2 regions of the Ewingella allii genome follow, and region 2 is predicted to be linked to the other one. Evidence: predicted binding sites of a transcription regulator. Region 2 holds the regulator's gene; the other holds the start of a gene.
The links. The regulator Fur, encoded in region 2, represses iron uptake genes when iron is present. The targets are predictions, from matches to a motif close to ATAATAATGAGAACNACTATCAA.
Positions count from the first base shown of each region.

Region 1: a site for Fur is predicted at 5,320-5,342, ahead of efeU (iron uptake transporter permease EfeU). Genes of this name have one in related genera too.

Region 1 is NZ_JAWUDN010000001.1:1,262,933-1,270,288, reverse strand. Features, by position in the region: gene putA (trifunctional transcriptional regulator/proline dehydrogenase/L-glutamate gamma-semialdehyde dehydrogenase) at 1-3,228, opposite strand, end outside; gene putP (sodium/proline symporter PutP) at 3,647-5,131, shown strand; gene efeU (iron uptake transporter permease EfeU) at 5,448-6,296, shown strand; gene efeO (iron uptake system protein EfeO) at 6,380-7,356, shown strand, end outside.
Region 2 is NZ_JAWUDN010000001.1:262,897-270,252, reverse strand. Features, by position in the region: gene ybfE (LexA regulated protein) at 1-187, shown strand, start outside; gene SBO83_RS01270 (methyl-accepting chemotaxis protein) at 254-1,918, opposite strand; gene fldA (flavodoxin FldA) at 2,391-2,918, shown strand; gene fur (ferric iron uptake transcriptional regulator) at 3,199-3,654, shown strand; gene chiQ (ChiQ/YbfN family lipoprotein) at 3,862-4,200, opposite strand; gene chiP (chitoporin ChiP) at 4,239-5,663, opposite strand; gene glnS (glutamine--tRNA ligase) at 6,209-7,356, opposite strand, start outside.

The DNA.
Region 1 (7,356 bases), 1.0 Mb from region 2:
GTTCACATACAGGTTGCCGACGTTAGCTTTCGACGTCACGCGGTTAATGGTTTCATCGATACGGGTGTGGATCCCGAGCGTCAGGCCATAACCCGCGGCGTTGATTTGGTCGACCAACTTATCCAAGTCTTGACGGGCATAGCGCACCACGTGCAGCACTGGCCCAAAGATCTCTTTCTTCAGTTCGCCAAAGCTCTCCAGCTCAATCAGAGTTGGCTGGATAAAGGTGCCGCGTGACCACTCTTGCTGATCTTCACCTTGCTGCTGGGCGGCTTGATACACGGCGCGGCCCTTAGCGCGCATGGCGTCAATGTGCTTCTCAATGCCCGCTTTGGCTTCCTGATCAATCACCGGACCGATGTCGGTGGACAGGCGCTCAGGGTTGCCCATGCGGCACTCAGCCATCGCGCCGCGCAGCATTTGCAGGGTGTGCTCGGCCACGTCGTCCTGAATACAGAGCACGCGTAGCGCAGAGCAGCGCTGGCCCGCGCTGTCGAAGGCGGAAGCAACCACGTCGGTGACTACCTGCTCAGTTAAGGCAGAGGAGTCAACAATCATCGCGTTCAGGCCGCCGGTTTCAGCAATCAGCGGAACAGGGCGGCCCTGAGGATCCAGACGCCCGGCGATGCTGCGTTGCAGGATGCCAGCCACGTCGGTGGAGCCGGTAAACAGCACGCCGCGCACGCGTTCGTCATTCACCAGTTGAGCGCCGACGGTTTCGCCTTGACCCGGTAACAGTTGCAGCACCCCTGCCGGAACTCCGGCTTCGTGCAGAATGCGCACGGCCTGAGCGGCGATCAGCGGCGTCTGCTCGGCAGGTTTTGCCAGCACGCTGTTACCCGCGGCGAGGGCGGCGGCAATCTGGCCGCTGAAAATCGCCAGCGGGAAGTTCCACGGGCTGATACACACCACGGTGCCCAGCGGGCGGTGGGTATTGTTATCAAACTGCTCGCGAATTTGACCCGCGTAGTAGTGCAGGAAGTCGACCGCCTCGCGCACTTCGGCAATGGCGTTATTAAAGGTCTTTCCGGCTTCGCGTACCAGCACGCCAAGCAGGCTTTGCAGCTCGCCTTCCATCAATTCTGCGGCACGTTGCAAGATTGCAGCGCGCTCTTCGGGAGGTGTCGCAAACCAGATAGGGCCAGCGGCGGCAGCGGCGTCCAGTGCGCGGCTGACTTCACCCTCGGTGGCTTCGCGAACTTGGCCCACGACGTCAGTCGGTTCAGCAGGGTTAATCACATCCACAAATTGGCCTTCATCTAACTCGGCATCAATCATTGGCTGCGCGGTGATGGGCTGGGCCGCGCCGCTGAGCAAGGCGCTGGACAGGGAGGCCAGACGATGCTCGTTGGACATATCCAAACCGGACGAGTTGACGCGTTTTTCACCATATAAGTGACGCGGTAACGCAATGCGCGGATGGGGCAGGCCAACCTGACCTTCACTGGCAGCCAGAGTCTCTACTGCTTTAACCGGGTCGGCGACCAGCTCGTCTAATGGCAAGGTGGCGTCAGCAATGCGGTTAACGAAGGAGGTGTTCGCCCCGTTTTCCAGCAGGCGGCGCACCAGATAGGCCAACAGAGTTTCGTGAGTACCCACAGGGGCGTAAATACGGCACGGACGGTTGAGTTTTCCATCGGAAATTTTGCCCACCACTTGCTCGTACAGTGGCTCACCCATGCCGTGCAGGCACTGGAATTCATACTGGCCGGGATAGTAGTTGTTGCCCGCCAGTTGGTAAATCGCCGCCAGCGTATGGGCGTTGTGGGTAGCGAACTGCGGGTAAATCAGGTTTGGCACCGCCAGCAGTTTGCGGGCGCAGGCCAGATATGAGACGTCGGTATAGACTTTGCGGGTATAAACCGGATACCCCTCAAGGCCGTCAACCTGCGCGCGTTTGATTTCGCTGTCCCAATAGGCACCTTTAACCAGACGGATCATCAGGCGACGGCGGCTGCGCTGGGCCAGATTGGTCAGGTAATCAATCACCATCGGGCAGCGTTTTTGGTAAGCCTGAATAACGAAGCCGATACCGTTCCAACCTGCCAGCTCTGGCTCGAAGCAGAGTTTTTCCAGCAGGTCGAGGGAGATTTCCAGACGGTCAGCCTCTTCGGCGTCGATATTAATGCCGACATCGTACTGGCGGGCCAAGAGAGTCAGTGACAGCAGGCGCGGGTAGAGTTCGTCCATCACGCGCTCATACTGGGCGCGGCTGTAGCGCGGGTGCAGGGCGGAGAGCTTGATGGAAATGCCCGGGCCTTCATAAATACCGCGACCGTTGGAGGCTTTGCCAATGGCGTGAATCGCCTGCTGGTAAGAGAGCAGGTAAGCCTGCGCGTCTTTTTCGGTCAGGGCCGCTTCGCCCAGCATGTCGTAAGAGTAACGGAAGCCTTTCTCTTCGTGCTTGCGCGCGTTGGCGAGGGCTTCGGCGATGGTTTCGCCGGTGACGAACTGCTCGCCCATCAGGCGCATCGCCATATCCACGCCTTTGCGGATCAGCGGCTCGCCGCTTTTACCGATAATACGGTTCAGCGAGCGGGAGAGATTGGCTTCATTGTGAGTTGCCACCAGTTTACCGGTGAATAACAGACCCCAGGTCGCGGCGTTGACGAACAGCGACGGGCTGCGGCCAAGGTGCGAATGCCAGTTACCGGTGCTGATTTTGTCGCGGATCAGCGCGTCACGGGTCGGTTTATCAGGAATACGCAGCAAAGCTTCGGCCAGACACATCAGCGCCACGCCTTCCTGCGAGGAGAGCGAGAACTCCTGCAACAGGCTCTGTACCATACCGGCACGGCCATTGGCGCTTTTCTGGTTACGCAATTTGCTGGCGAGATCATAGGCCAGTTTGTGCGCGGCCTGGGCCATATCCGCTGGCAGGCGAGCCTGCTCGAGCAGCATGGAGACGGCTTCTGGCTCTGGGCGGCGGTAGGCAGCGGTGATAGCCGAACGGCTAACCGACTGCGGCAAAATCTGCTCGGCAAAATCGAGGAATGGCTGATGGGTTTCCAACAGGCTCAGGGCCGGTTGTTCTTCATGATCGCTCATGCCCGCCGCGTTTAAGGCAGGGATTTCCGGCAGAGCATCGCCATTTTCCAGGCGTTCCAGATAGGAATAAATAGCCTGCTTAATCAACCAGTGCGGCGTGCGATCGATACCCTGCGCGGCCACTTTCAAACGGTCACGCGTCGCTTCGTCCAGCTTCACGCCCATTGTCGTCATTCCCATCTTTCACTCCATAAGTCAGCCTGATAGGGCAATCGTTGATGTTTTCTGAGCAGCAATATCTTCTATGTTGCAACTTTGTGCAACCCTGTTAATTGCATGATGTGCAGCAATGCTAAATCTGGCTCAATTATTAACATTTTTAGCTGTGACGGGGATCGCTAAAGGCTTTGGTTAATGGGAGTTGTGGGCGGTACAACTGCGCGCAATGTAAGGTGCAACCCGCAATCATAATTAATGTGATAGGGGATCTGTTTCATGTGACTGGCATGTTAAAAATCTTGTAATTGCGGTTTATGTCGATAACTATCCTGCCGGATTGGATTTATACGCTGATATTTTTCACTAATAAAACGGCCCACAGAGGCATATCAGCAGACAGGGGTTTTTACAGATTGAAAATTACAAGTGGAGAACTTGCATGACAATGAATACACCTATGGCGGTGACGTTTTGCGTTTATATCTTCGGAATGATTCTGATTGGGCTGATCGCCTATCTGCGCACTAAGAATTTCGATGACTATATTCTCGGCGGCCGCAGTCTGGGCAGCGTGGTGACAGCGTTATCAGCCGGCGCCTCGGACATGAGTGGCTGGCTGCTGATGGGCCTGCCGGGCGCGATTTTTATCTCAGGAATTTCAGAAAGTTGGATTGCCATCGGCTTGACGATCGGGGCCTATCTCAACTGGAAGCTGGTGGCGGGTCGCCTGCGGGTGCACACTGAAGCCAACAACAACGCGCTTACCTTGCCGGACTACTTCACCCACCGTTTTGAAGATTCCAGCAAGTTACTACGCATTATCTCGGCCATCGTGATTTTAGTATTTTTCACTATTTATTGCGCTTCTGGCATCGTGGCCGGTGCGCGCCTGTTTGAAAGCACCTTCGGCATGACTTACGCCAACGCGCTGTGGGCCGGGGCTGCTGCGACTATCATCTACACCTTTATCGGCGGGTTCCTGGCGGTTAGCTGGACCGACACCGTGCAGGCCAGCCTGATGATATTCGCGCTGATCCTCACGCCGATTATCGTCATTCTGGCGGTTGGCGGGATTGATACTTCGATGATGGTGATCAACGCCAAAAACCCTGAATACACGGATATGTTCAAAGGGATGAATCTGGTGGCGATTCTGTCGCTGCTGGGCTGGGGGCTGGGCTACTTTGGGCAGCCGCACATTCTGGCGCGTTTCATGGCCGCTGACTCGCATCGCACTATTCGCAGCGCCCGTCGCATCAGCATGACGTGGATGATCCTATGCCTCGCGGGTACTATCGCGGTCGGTTTCTTCGGCATTGCTTACTTCCACAACAATCCGGCGCAGGCTGGAAACGTAACCGAAAACGGCGAGCGGGTGTTTATCGAACTGGCCAAAATCCTCTTCAACCCGTGGGTGGCAGGTGTGTTGTTGTCGGCGATTCTGGCGGCGGTGATGAGTACCCTGAGCTGCCAACTGCTGGTGTGCTCCAGCGCGATCACGGAGGATTTATACAAAGCCTTCCTGCGTAAAAATGCCAGCCAGTTTGAGTTGGTGTGGATTGGCCGCGTGATGGTGCTGGTGGTGGCGCTGGTGGCGATTGCGCTGGCGGCGAACCCGGATAACCGCGTGCTAGGGCTGGTAAGCTATGCGTGGGCAGGCTTCGGCGCGGCATTTGGTCCAGTTATTCTGATCTCAGTGATGTGGCGTCGCATGACCCGCAACGGCGCGCTGGCCGGTATGGTGGTAGGCGCGGGCACGGTGCTTATCTGGAAACAGTACGCCTGGCTGGACCTGTACGAAATCATTCCGGGCTTTATCTTTGCCTCACTGGCTATCTGGATTGTGAGCCTGATGGGCCGCAAACCTTCAATTGCCGTAGAAAACCGTTTCAACGCCGCAGAGGCAGAGTACAAAACCGTCTGATCACTGCCGTTTTGTATTGAACATGGGTCCTAAGTAATAGGGCGGAGAGGGGAAACCGGCTCCGCCCTTTTTTATCTCAGCCATTTTCTGGCGTTTTCTCTGAAATAATCAGCAATAAAATTTCCTGCTAAAAGCCCTCAGTTGGCGCAAAAAAGCGCGGGTAGCCACTTGTTTTTATTTTTGCAGGAATGATAATCACTATCGTTTTCATTTTTACTTATCTTTACATGCTTTACCTTGAACCTCGGCTGTTCGCCGGTGACAGGAAAGTGGGTAATCTTAGTTCTTCAGCACCGCGGTGCCGGGAGTTTTAGCTATGTTCGTTCCCTTTCTCATCATGTTTCGCGAAGGGCTTGAAGCCGCGCTAATCGTCAGTCTGATTGCCAGTTACCTCAAGCGCACCCAGCGCGGGCAGTGGCTGGGCGTCGTATGGATTGGCGTTTTCATCGCCGCCGCGCTCTGTCTGGCATTGGGCATTTTTATCAACGAAACCACCGGCGAATTCCCGCAGAAGCAGCAAGAGCTGTTTGAAGGCATCGTGGCGGTGATCGCGGTGTGCATTCTGACTTACATGGTGTTCTGGATGCGTAAAGTGTCGCGCTCAATCAAAGTGCATCTGGAAGGGGCTATCGATAACGCGCTGAACTCGGGGCGCGGGCAGGGCTGGGCGCTGGTGGCGATGGTGTTCTTCGCCGTGGCGCGTGAAGGGCTGGAGTCGGTATTCTTTTTGCTTGCCGCGTTCCAGCAGGATGTGGGCATTGCCGCGCCAATCGGGGCCATTCTCGGTCTGACCGCCGCCGTGGTGCTGGGCTTCTTAATTTATTACGGCGGTGTGAAGCTGCACCTCGCCAAATTTTTCAAATGGACCAGCCTGTTTATTCTGTTCGTGGCTGCCGGTCTGGCCGCCGGGGCAATCCGCGCCTTCCACGAAGCCGGTTTGTGGAACAGCATGCAGGACATCGCCTTTGATTTGAGCAACGTGCTGTCGACGCATTCGCTGTTCGGCACCTTGCTGGAAGGCATGTTTGGTTATCAGGAAGCACCGACCGTCAGCGAAGTCTCGGTCTACTTCCTCTACCTGATCCCAGCACTGATTCTGTTCTTCTTGCCGCAGGGGAAACAACCTTTGGTAGCGCCTGCCGCAGGCCAGAAGACCCCGCGCTAAGCGTGACGATTTCTTTAATAACAGTGGTTTAATAATTTTAACAACCGCCTTTAACAGGGCGTCTTTAATAGGGGTGTTACCCGATGTCCAAGTCAAACACGTTGTTCCGCCGTACCGCTTTGCAGGTTGCTCTGCTCTCCTTGCCGCTTTTCGGCATGAGCGCCAATGCGCTGGCGGCGGATATTCCACAAGTCAAAATCACGGTGAACGATAAACAGTGTGACCCAATGTCACTGACCGTGCCTGCCGGTAAAACGCAGTTTGTGGTACACAACGCCAGCCAGAAAGGGCTGGAGTGGGAGATCCTCAAAGGCGTAATGGTGGTGGAAGAGCGTGAGAACATCGCGCCGGGCTTCACCCAGAAGATGACGGCCAATCTGGAGCCGGGCGAATATGACATGACCTGCGGCCTGTTGAGCAACCCGAAAGGCAAGCTGACAGTGACCAGCGAAGGGGCTAGCACCGCCACCAAACCTGATGCTATGGCACTGGTTGGGCCAATCGCGGAATATAAAGTCTATGTGACTCAGCAGGTGGGCGAACTGGTTTCCCACACCAAAGCTTTCACTGACGCGATTAAGAAAGGCGACTTGAAAAAGGCGCAATCTCTCTATGCCTCGACCCGCGTTTATTACGAGCGCATCGAGCCAATCGCCGAACTGTTCTCTGATCTCGACGGCAGTATTGACGCCCGTGAAGATGACTTTGAGAAGAAAGCCGAAGACCCGAAATTCACTGGTTTCCACCGCCTGGAGAAAATCCTGTTTGCGGATAAAACCACCAAAGGTACCGAGCCTTACGCCGATAAGCTCTACACCGACGTACAGGATCTGCAAAAACGCATTACTGACCTGACCTTCCCACCGAACAAAGTGGTTGGCGGCGCGGCCGGTCTGATTGAAGAAGTGGCCTCCAGCAAAATCAGTGGTGAAGAAGACCGTTACAGCCGCACTGATTTGTGGGACTTCCGCGCCAACCTTGATGGTTCGCAGAAAATCGTTAACCTGCTGCGCCCACTGTTGGAAAAAGCCGACAAGCCGCTGCTGGATAAGATTGACGC
Region 2 (7,356 bases):
GCAGCTTAGGATTAATAAGCGCAATCAACTTCGTCGCGATAAAGCGAGCGGTTTGCGACGCGTCGAGCTAAAAATTAATGCAGAAGCTGTTGATACGCTCAACAAGCTTGCCGAAGAACGCAATATCAGTCGTAGTGAGTTGATTGAAGAGATGCTATTGGCGCATCTGAATCATCACGAAAGCTGAACCTCAGCGGGCAGCCAGTTCTGGCTACCCGCTCATTTTAGGTTGCTTACAACCCGCTAGCCTTAGTTAAAACTTTTCCCAATTATCACTGCTTTTGGCGGCAGATGCCCCCAAGTCCGGGCGCAGTAAAGGTGCGCGCTGAGATGCAACCTGATGCTGTCCCACGCGCGTCACGCTGTCGCGCAGTTTGAAGGTCGCCACGGCGTTGTTCAGCAATGCCGCCTGCTCTTCCAGAGACACCGCGGCCTGCGACGCCTCTTCCACCAGCGCGGCGTTTTGCTGCGTCACGCTATCCATCTGCGTCACCGCCACGGCCACCTGGCTAATCCCTTTGCTCTGCTCATCCGACGCCGAGGCAATTTCCGCCATAATGTCGGTAACGTGGGTTATCGAGCGCACCACGTCATCCATGGTGTTACCCGCCTGCTCAACCAATTTCGAACCATTATCCACGCGGGAGACGGACTCGCTGATCAGCTGTTCAATCTCCTTCGCCGCCTGCGCGCTGCGCTGGGCTAGATTACGCACTTCGCTGGCAACCACGGCAAAACCGCGCCCCTGCTCGCCCGCGCGCGCTGCCTCAACCGCCGCATTCAGCGCCAAAATATTGGTCTGGAAAGCAATGCTGTTGATCACCGCCGTTATCTCAGCAATCTTTTTCGAGCTGCCGGAGATGTCCTTCATGGTGCTAACCACATCAGCGACAATGTTGCCGCCCTTGCGCGCCGTGGCAGAGGCTTCCACCACCAGCTGGCTGGCGTGATGAGCATTGTCGGCGTTGTGTTTCACCGTCGCGGTCAGCTGTTCCATGCTGGCGGCCGTCTCTTCCAGCGCCGAGGCCTGCTGCTCGGTGCGCGAGGAGAGGTCATTGTTACCGGCAGAAATTTCAGAAGCGCCCTGATAGATGCTATTGGTGCAGTTGCGAATGGTTTGCACGGTGTTGATCAGGCTGTTTTGCATCACGTTGAGCAATGGAATCAGCTTCCCGGCGCAGTTTTTACCAAACTCCTCCAGATTGTGGGTCAAGTCGCCGCGCGCAATCACCGCAAACTGGTCACGGATTTTATTCAGCGGTTTAACTAATCCCCACACCAGATAGCGATCGGTGATAAACAGAATCACCATGCCCAGCGCGAAAGCCACCAGAAGAATGATTTTGCTCATTTGCGTCAAATAGGCTGATTGCGCTTCCGTGCGCTTTAATGCTTCAGCAATCAATGCATTGGCTTTCTCAACCGAGGCGCCAAACTTGACGCTGTACGGCACAACGTTGACGGTAGAAATCTGCTTATAAGCCTCGGCGTTCTTGCTGCTCGCGGCGTTGAACAGCGGCGTAGCGCCCTGCTCCGCCAGATTAGTCCAGTCAGTAATAAGCTGCTGCACCACGGCGTCATCCAGTCCCGGATGCGGGGATTTTTTAAACGCAGCCAGTGCGTCAGTCATATTGGTCAGCGCCAGTTTCGCGCCATCGAATAACTCCGGTTTCTGGTTAGGGTCGTTTTGTAACGCTGACATCGCACGAGTCAAACGCGTTTGGGTTCTAAAATATTGATCGCTTCCTTTATGAATCAAGGTGAGATCGTTGACTAATGCCACGTTAATCTCGGCATTTCTGGTCAGAGAGTTGAGTGAAGTTACGGTATAGATAGCCACGCCCGCCCACATGACGCTAAATGTACCGAGAATGACTAGTATTGCGGTCCTGATGGTAATATTTTTCAAAAATTGCACGATGTGCCTCTCGTGAAACAGCTCTGTTTCTTTTTATGTGTATTAACGGGGATGCGGAGAATCAAAACAGGTCGCCGGAAGGCATAGGCCGCGGGACATGTTGAACACCTCTCCGGGCATCGATTGCTTGTACTGACGAGTTTCCTCTCGCTTCATCTATCGGCGCTGGATGGGTAAAATTTAGGAGCAACGTGAAATTCTTTCAGTTTTGCTTAGGGAGTGCGCACTTTGTATGAGCCGAATAACCATACAAAACACACAAAGGCGATAACGCTCGCCGGCAATGCTCGATAAACTTGTTAGTTAACTGCAAGCTGCGTAGAGGCATGTTCTCTGCGTGATGAGTTTGTTATTATTTGCGGCATTATTGCCTAGGGTATATTTCCGCTATCCTCACTCCGCCAATCAAATGGCCGAGGCAACGGATAGTTAGGATCAGGCTTTTCATTGAGAACAAGAGGTTAGAAATCTTATGGCCGTAGTAGGAATCTTCTTTGGATCCGATACAGGTAACACCGAAAACATCGCAAAAATGATCCAAAAGCAGTTGGGTAAAGATGTTGCCGAGGTACATGACATTGCGAAAAGCAGCAAAGAGGATTTGGAAAAATTCGATATTTTGCTGATCGGCATTCCAACCTGGTATTACGGCGAAGCACAGTGTGACTGGGACGACTTTTTCCCATCGCTGGAAGAGATAGATTTCGAAGGTAAGCTGGTTGCCCTGTTTGGCTGTGGCGATCAGGAAGATTATGCCGAATACTTCTGTGATGCGATGGGCACCGTGCGTGACATCATCGAGCCACGCGGCGCGGTTATCGTAGGACACTGGCCAACAGCCGGTTATCACTACGAAGCCTCTAAAGGTATGGCGGATGACACTCACTTCATCGGCCTGGCGATTGACGAAGACCGTCAACCAGAACTGACCAATGAGCGCGTGGATGCATGGGTGAAACAGATCACCGAAGAATTAAGTTTAGCTGAAATCATTGGCTGATCATGAGCTGATAGCAAGAAAGGCCCTGAGTCGTTGATTACACGTCGAAAGGGCCAATCTATTACTGAAATTAACAATTTAACCGCTACAAAATTGTAACTTTCAGCGGTATCAAGGTACACTTAGATCTTGGTTTATTCTATTGATCAAGCCGTTGCGATCTGATCGCGACAGTCGTGAAAAGTGTGATCTTCGTTAACAGATCCCCCTATTCACCATGAACTGATACCACAGGCTTCATGCCTCAACGTGACAAGCATAGTAACAGGACTGAATCCGCATGACTGACAATAATACCGCACTGAAGAAAGCTGGCTTAAAAGTCACGCTTCCGCGACTTAAGATCCTGGAAGTGCTGCAAGCGCCGGAAGGTCATCACGTCAGCGCGGAAGATTTGTACAAACAATTAATTGATATGGGTGAAGAGATTGGTCTGGCGACGGTTTACCGCGTTCTGAACCAATTTGATGACGCAGGTATCGTTACCCGTCATAACTTCGAAGGCGGCAAATCTGTTTTCGAACTGACCCAACAGCATCACCACGACCACCTGATTTGCCTTGATTGCGGCCGCGTTATTGAATTCCGCGATGAGTCAATCGAAGCACGTCAGCGTGAGATTGCGAAGAAACATGGCATTAAACTGACTAACCACAGCCTCTATCTGTACGGCCACTGCGAACTGGGTGACTGCCGTGAAGATGACAGCCTGCATAACGATAAACCAGCACTGTAATTGCAGTTCTGTAGTCATGCGTTATGTTCTGCCTGAGATGGAGCAGAACTAAAATTAGCCGCTGAAAAGCGGTTTTTTTTATGCCTAATTTCCTCCCCGCTCGATTCAGACATTAAAAAACCCCGATCTCTGCATCCGAAATCGGGGTTCTTCATTGTGGCTGGCGGCAAGGCTGACTGCCCTGCCGCTTGCGCCCGTCAACTCACCTTACTTCATGGCGCTCGGCGAGTTGTTGGCTTTGATCTCCTGCCAGATTTTACCGCAATCCTCGGCATAGCTTTGACCATCGCCGGTTTTACGCGCCGTCAGGCATTTCTGGTAGTCGATAACCCGCACGGTTTCTTTCTTCGCAAACGCCTCATGGGCTTTCTCTTTCTGCAGCGATTCCAGAATGGTCTGGCAGGTCGCTAGCTTATCGGCTTCGCCATTCGAGGTATTGATACAGTTGGTGTAAGAGTGACGAAGCTGGTCGGCCTTACTGGCACTCGGGTCAGAACAAGCGCCTAGCAAAGCGACAGAAGCCACCACCAACAACATATTTTTAATCGATTTCATTTTCATTATTTTTTACCCAGAGTCCGATATTAGAAAATGGTGAATGGCGCAATAACAATGAACTTCACGTCTTTCTCATCCTGGAAGATGTTGCCGTAGCCACCGCCCCAGCTTGGGATGTCGGAATGGTTGTCATACTGGGTATAGTGAAGCTTGAACAAGGTGCCTTTGGCACGGCCGCCCTGCACGGTGTACAGCGCATCGAGGCTCCACGCACTCTCTTTCAAGCGCTGGCTCTGGTCGTAAATCGGGTTGGAGCTTGGTTTTGCATCCCACGCATAAACGTAAGAACCGCCCACCGCGAAGCCCGGAAGATCCCATTTCGCCAAGTCATACAGCACGCCCGCGTACAATGCTTTTTCGCCGTTGGCGTTGAAGTCGGAACGGTTGTCCCACCACACGTCAAGACGGCCGTTAGAAGAAGAATAGGTAGGGGTCATGCGTTGCAGGAAATAACCTTGGTTACCATCGGCCTTAACCATGGTGCCTTCCAGACGCCAGTTAAATTGCCCGGTGGTGTAGCCGAAGGTCAGCGCCTGCAACCAAGCCATGCCGTCGTACAGACTGTTTGGATCGCTGCTGTCACCAATTTTGTCTTTCGAGCCGTAGAACTGATAGCTGGTGGTCAGTGGGTTACCCGCCAGCTCAAGTTTATAAGAGGCCTTTCCAAAGTATTGGTCAACGTAGTTCTCGGCTTGGCCAAAAGCCGCTTCCAGCACGAAGTCATTTTTGAAGTCGTATTTCGCGCCCAGTGAGTGGATGTAGGAGACGCCGGTGGTCCGGTCAGCGCGGCGGAAATCATCCATCTCAAGGTGCCATGGGGATTTGTACTCATCGGCCCACATATAGGAGAAACTCAGCTCGCCCGGGTCACCAAAGTCGTGTTTGTAGCCCGCTTCGGCACCGCGATAAGTGCCCGGCATAAAGCTCCAGTGCGGCGCAATCAGCGTCTGGCCGGTGGGTTGGATATAGCCTGCATGACCCCAGAAGCCGCCATATTTAAATTTACCCGCTGCTTTATACAGGCTGACCCCGCCTTTATCGCCAGAGTAATCTTCGTCATAAGCATGGTTGCTGGAAGAAAACGCGATTTCGTTTGGGTGGCCGCTGTCACTGGCTTCGGCAAGCTCGACCGCGGTGAAGGCCGCGAGATCAATACCGAACATATCCCAAGCGTAACCTGATGAGAAATCGAGGTTTAAGTTAGCGGTAGAGTGAGAGAGGTTGGTGGAGTATTTATTATAGTCTGGGTTATTCACCGTCACTTTGCTGCCGTCAGGACGGGTTTCTTCTTTGGTTTTATTCAGATCTTTTCTGTCACGTTCACGCTGCCAGTAATAAATTCCGCCGGTCAGCGTTGAATCGTCAATAAAGCCTGCCGCTTGGGCTTCCGGCATACTCATCAAGCCGCCGCCTAACAAGGTTCCAGCGAGCGCCAGAGAAATCGGTTTCATTCTTGCTCTTGGGTTAAGGCCAGCCGCGACCCTGCCCCTGTTAAATTGACTCAACATGGGAAATCCTCTTTTTGACTTGAAAGTTAACGCAAACCCAAACGGGTAATAGGCCAGTCGCTAATAGCGAAACCAGCACTGTAAACAAGGTTTAGACTATTTTTCGCGGCGCGAATTATCAATCAGTAATTAAATACAAATATCAGAAACATGACAAAGTGCACATAAATATGTATTTATGTTACAAAAGGATGAAAAGATTGAATTTAATTGAATTATTAAAAATAAACCATATAAATCAATAAATTAAATAACAACAAAACTCTGACAGTGTAATATTTCAGTGATAATTCATAAAAATGCATCAGCGATCACATATTTATCCGCAAGCATTAATTCGTGTTAAGAAATAAAATTTTGATAGTTTTTATGCTTAGCGATTTGGATAAATAAAATAAAGAAGGGAATGAATGTGACTGAGGGGAAATTTTGGACATAAAAAAACGCAGCCAAGGCTGCGTTTTTAACAGGGTTAATCACTCGCGCGATTAAACAGCCGGTTTGCTTTCCCACGTATCACGCAGGCCAACTGTACGGTTGAACACTAAATGTTCTGCACTGGAGTAGCGGCTGTCGGCACAAAAGTAACCTTCACGTTCAAACTGCAGGCTCACTTCTGGCTGCGCGGCACCGAGGCTTGGCTCGACAAAACCTTGCGCAATCACCAGTGACTCAGGGTTAATGGTGGTCAGGAAGTCTTCAGCCTGCGCCGGGTTTGGCACGTTGAACAGGCGGTCATACAGGCGGAACTCGGCCGGTTTACCTTCTGTTGCAGAAACCCAGTGAATGACGCCTTTCACTTTGCGGCCATCGGCAGGATCTTTGCTCAGTGTATCAACATCATAGCTACAGAAGATGGTGGTGATATTACCTTCTGTATCTTTCTCAATACGCTCAGCTTTGATCACGTAAGCATTGCGCAAGCGCACTTCTTTGCCCAACACCAGACGCTTGTACTGCTTGTTCGCTTCTTCGCGGAAATCAGCCTGATCGATGTAGATCTCGCGAGTAAACGGCACTTCGCGGCTGCCCATTTCTGGCTTGTTCGGATGGTTTGGCATAGTCACCAACTGCACATCTTCACCGGTGAAGTTTTCAATCACCACTTTAACCGGATTGATCACCGCCATCGCGCGCGGCGCGTTTTCATTCAGGTCATCACGGATACAGGATTCCAGCGCCATCATTTCAACGTTGTTATCTTGCTTGGTGACGCCGATGCGACGGCAGAATTCACGGATAGAAGCCGCAGTGTAGCCACGGCGACGCAGGCCTGACACCGTTGGCATGCGAGGGTCATCCCAGCCTTCTACAATCTTCTCAGACACCAGCAGCTGCAGCTTGCGCTTAGACATGATGGCGTATTCGAGATTCAGGCGAGAGAACTCATATTGACGCGGGTGACAAGGAATGGTGATGTTATCCAGCACCCAGTCGTACAGACGGCGGTTGTCCTGGAACTCCAGCGTACACAGCGAATGCGTGATCCCTTCCAGCGCATCGGAGATGCAGTGGGTGAAATCGTACATCGGGTAGATGCACCATTTGTCAGCAGTCTGGTGATGATGCGCGAACTTGATACGATAAATCACCGGGTCACGCATCACGATAAATGGCGAAGCCATATCGATTTTGG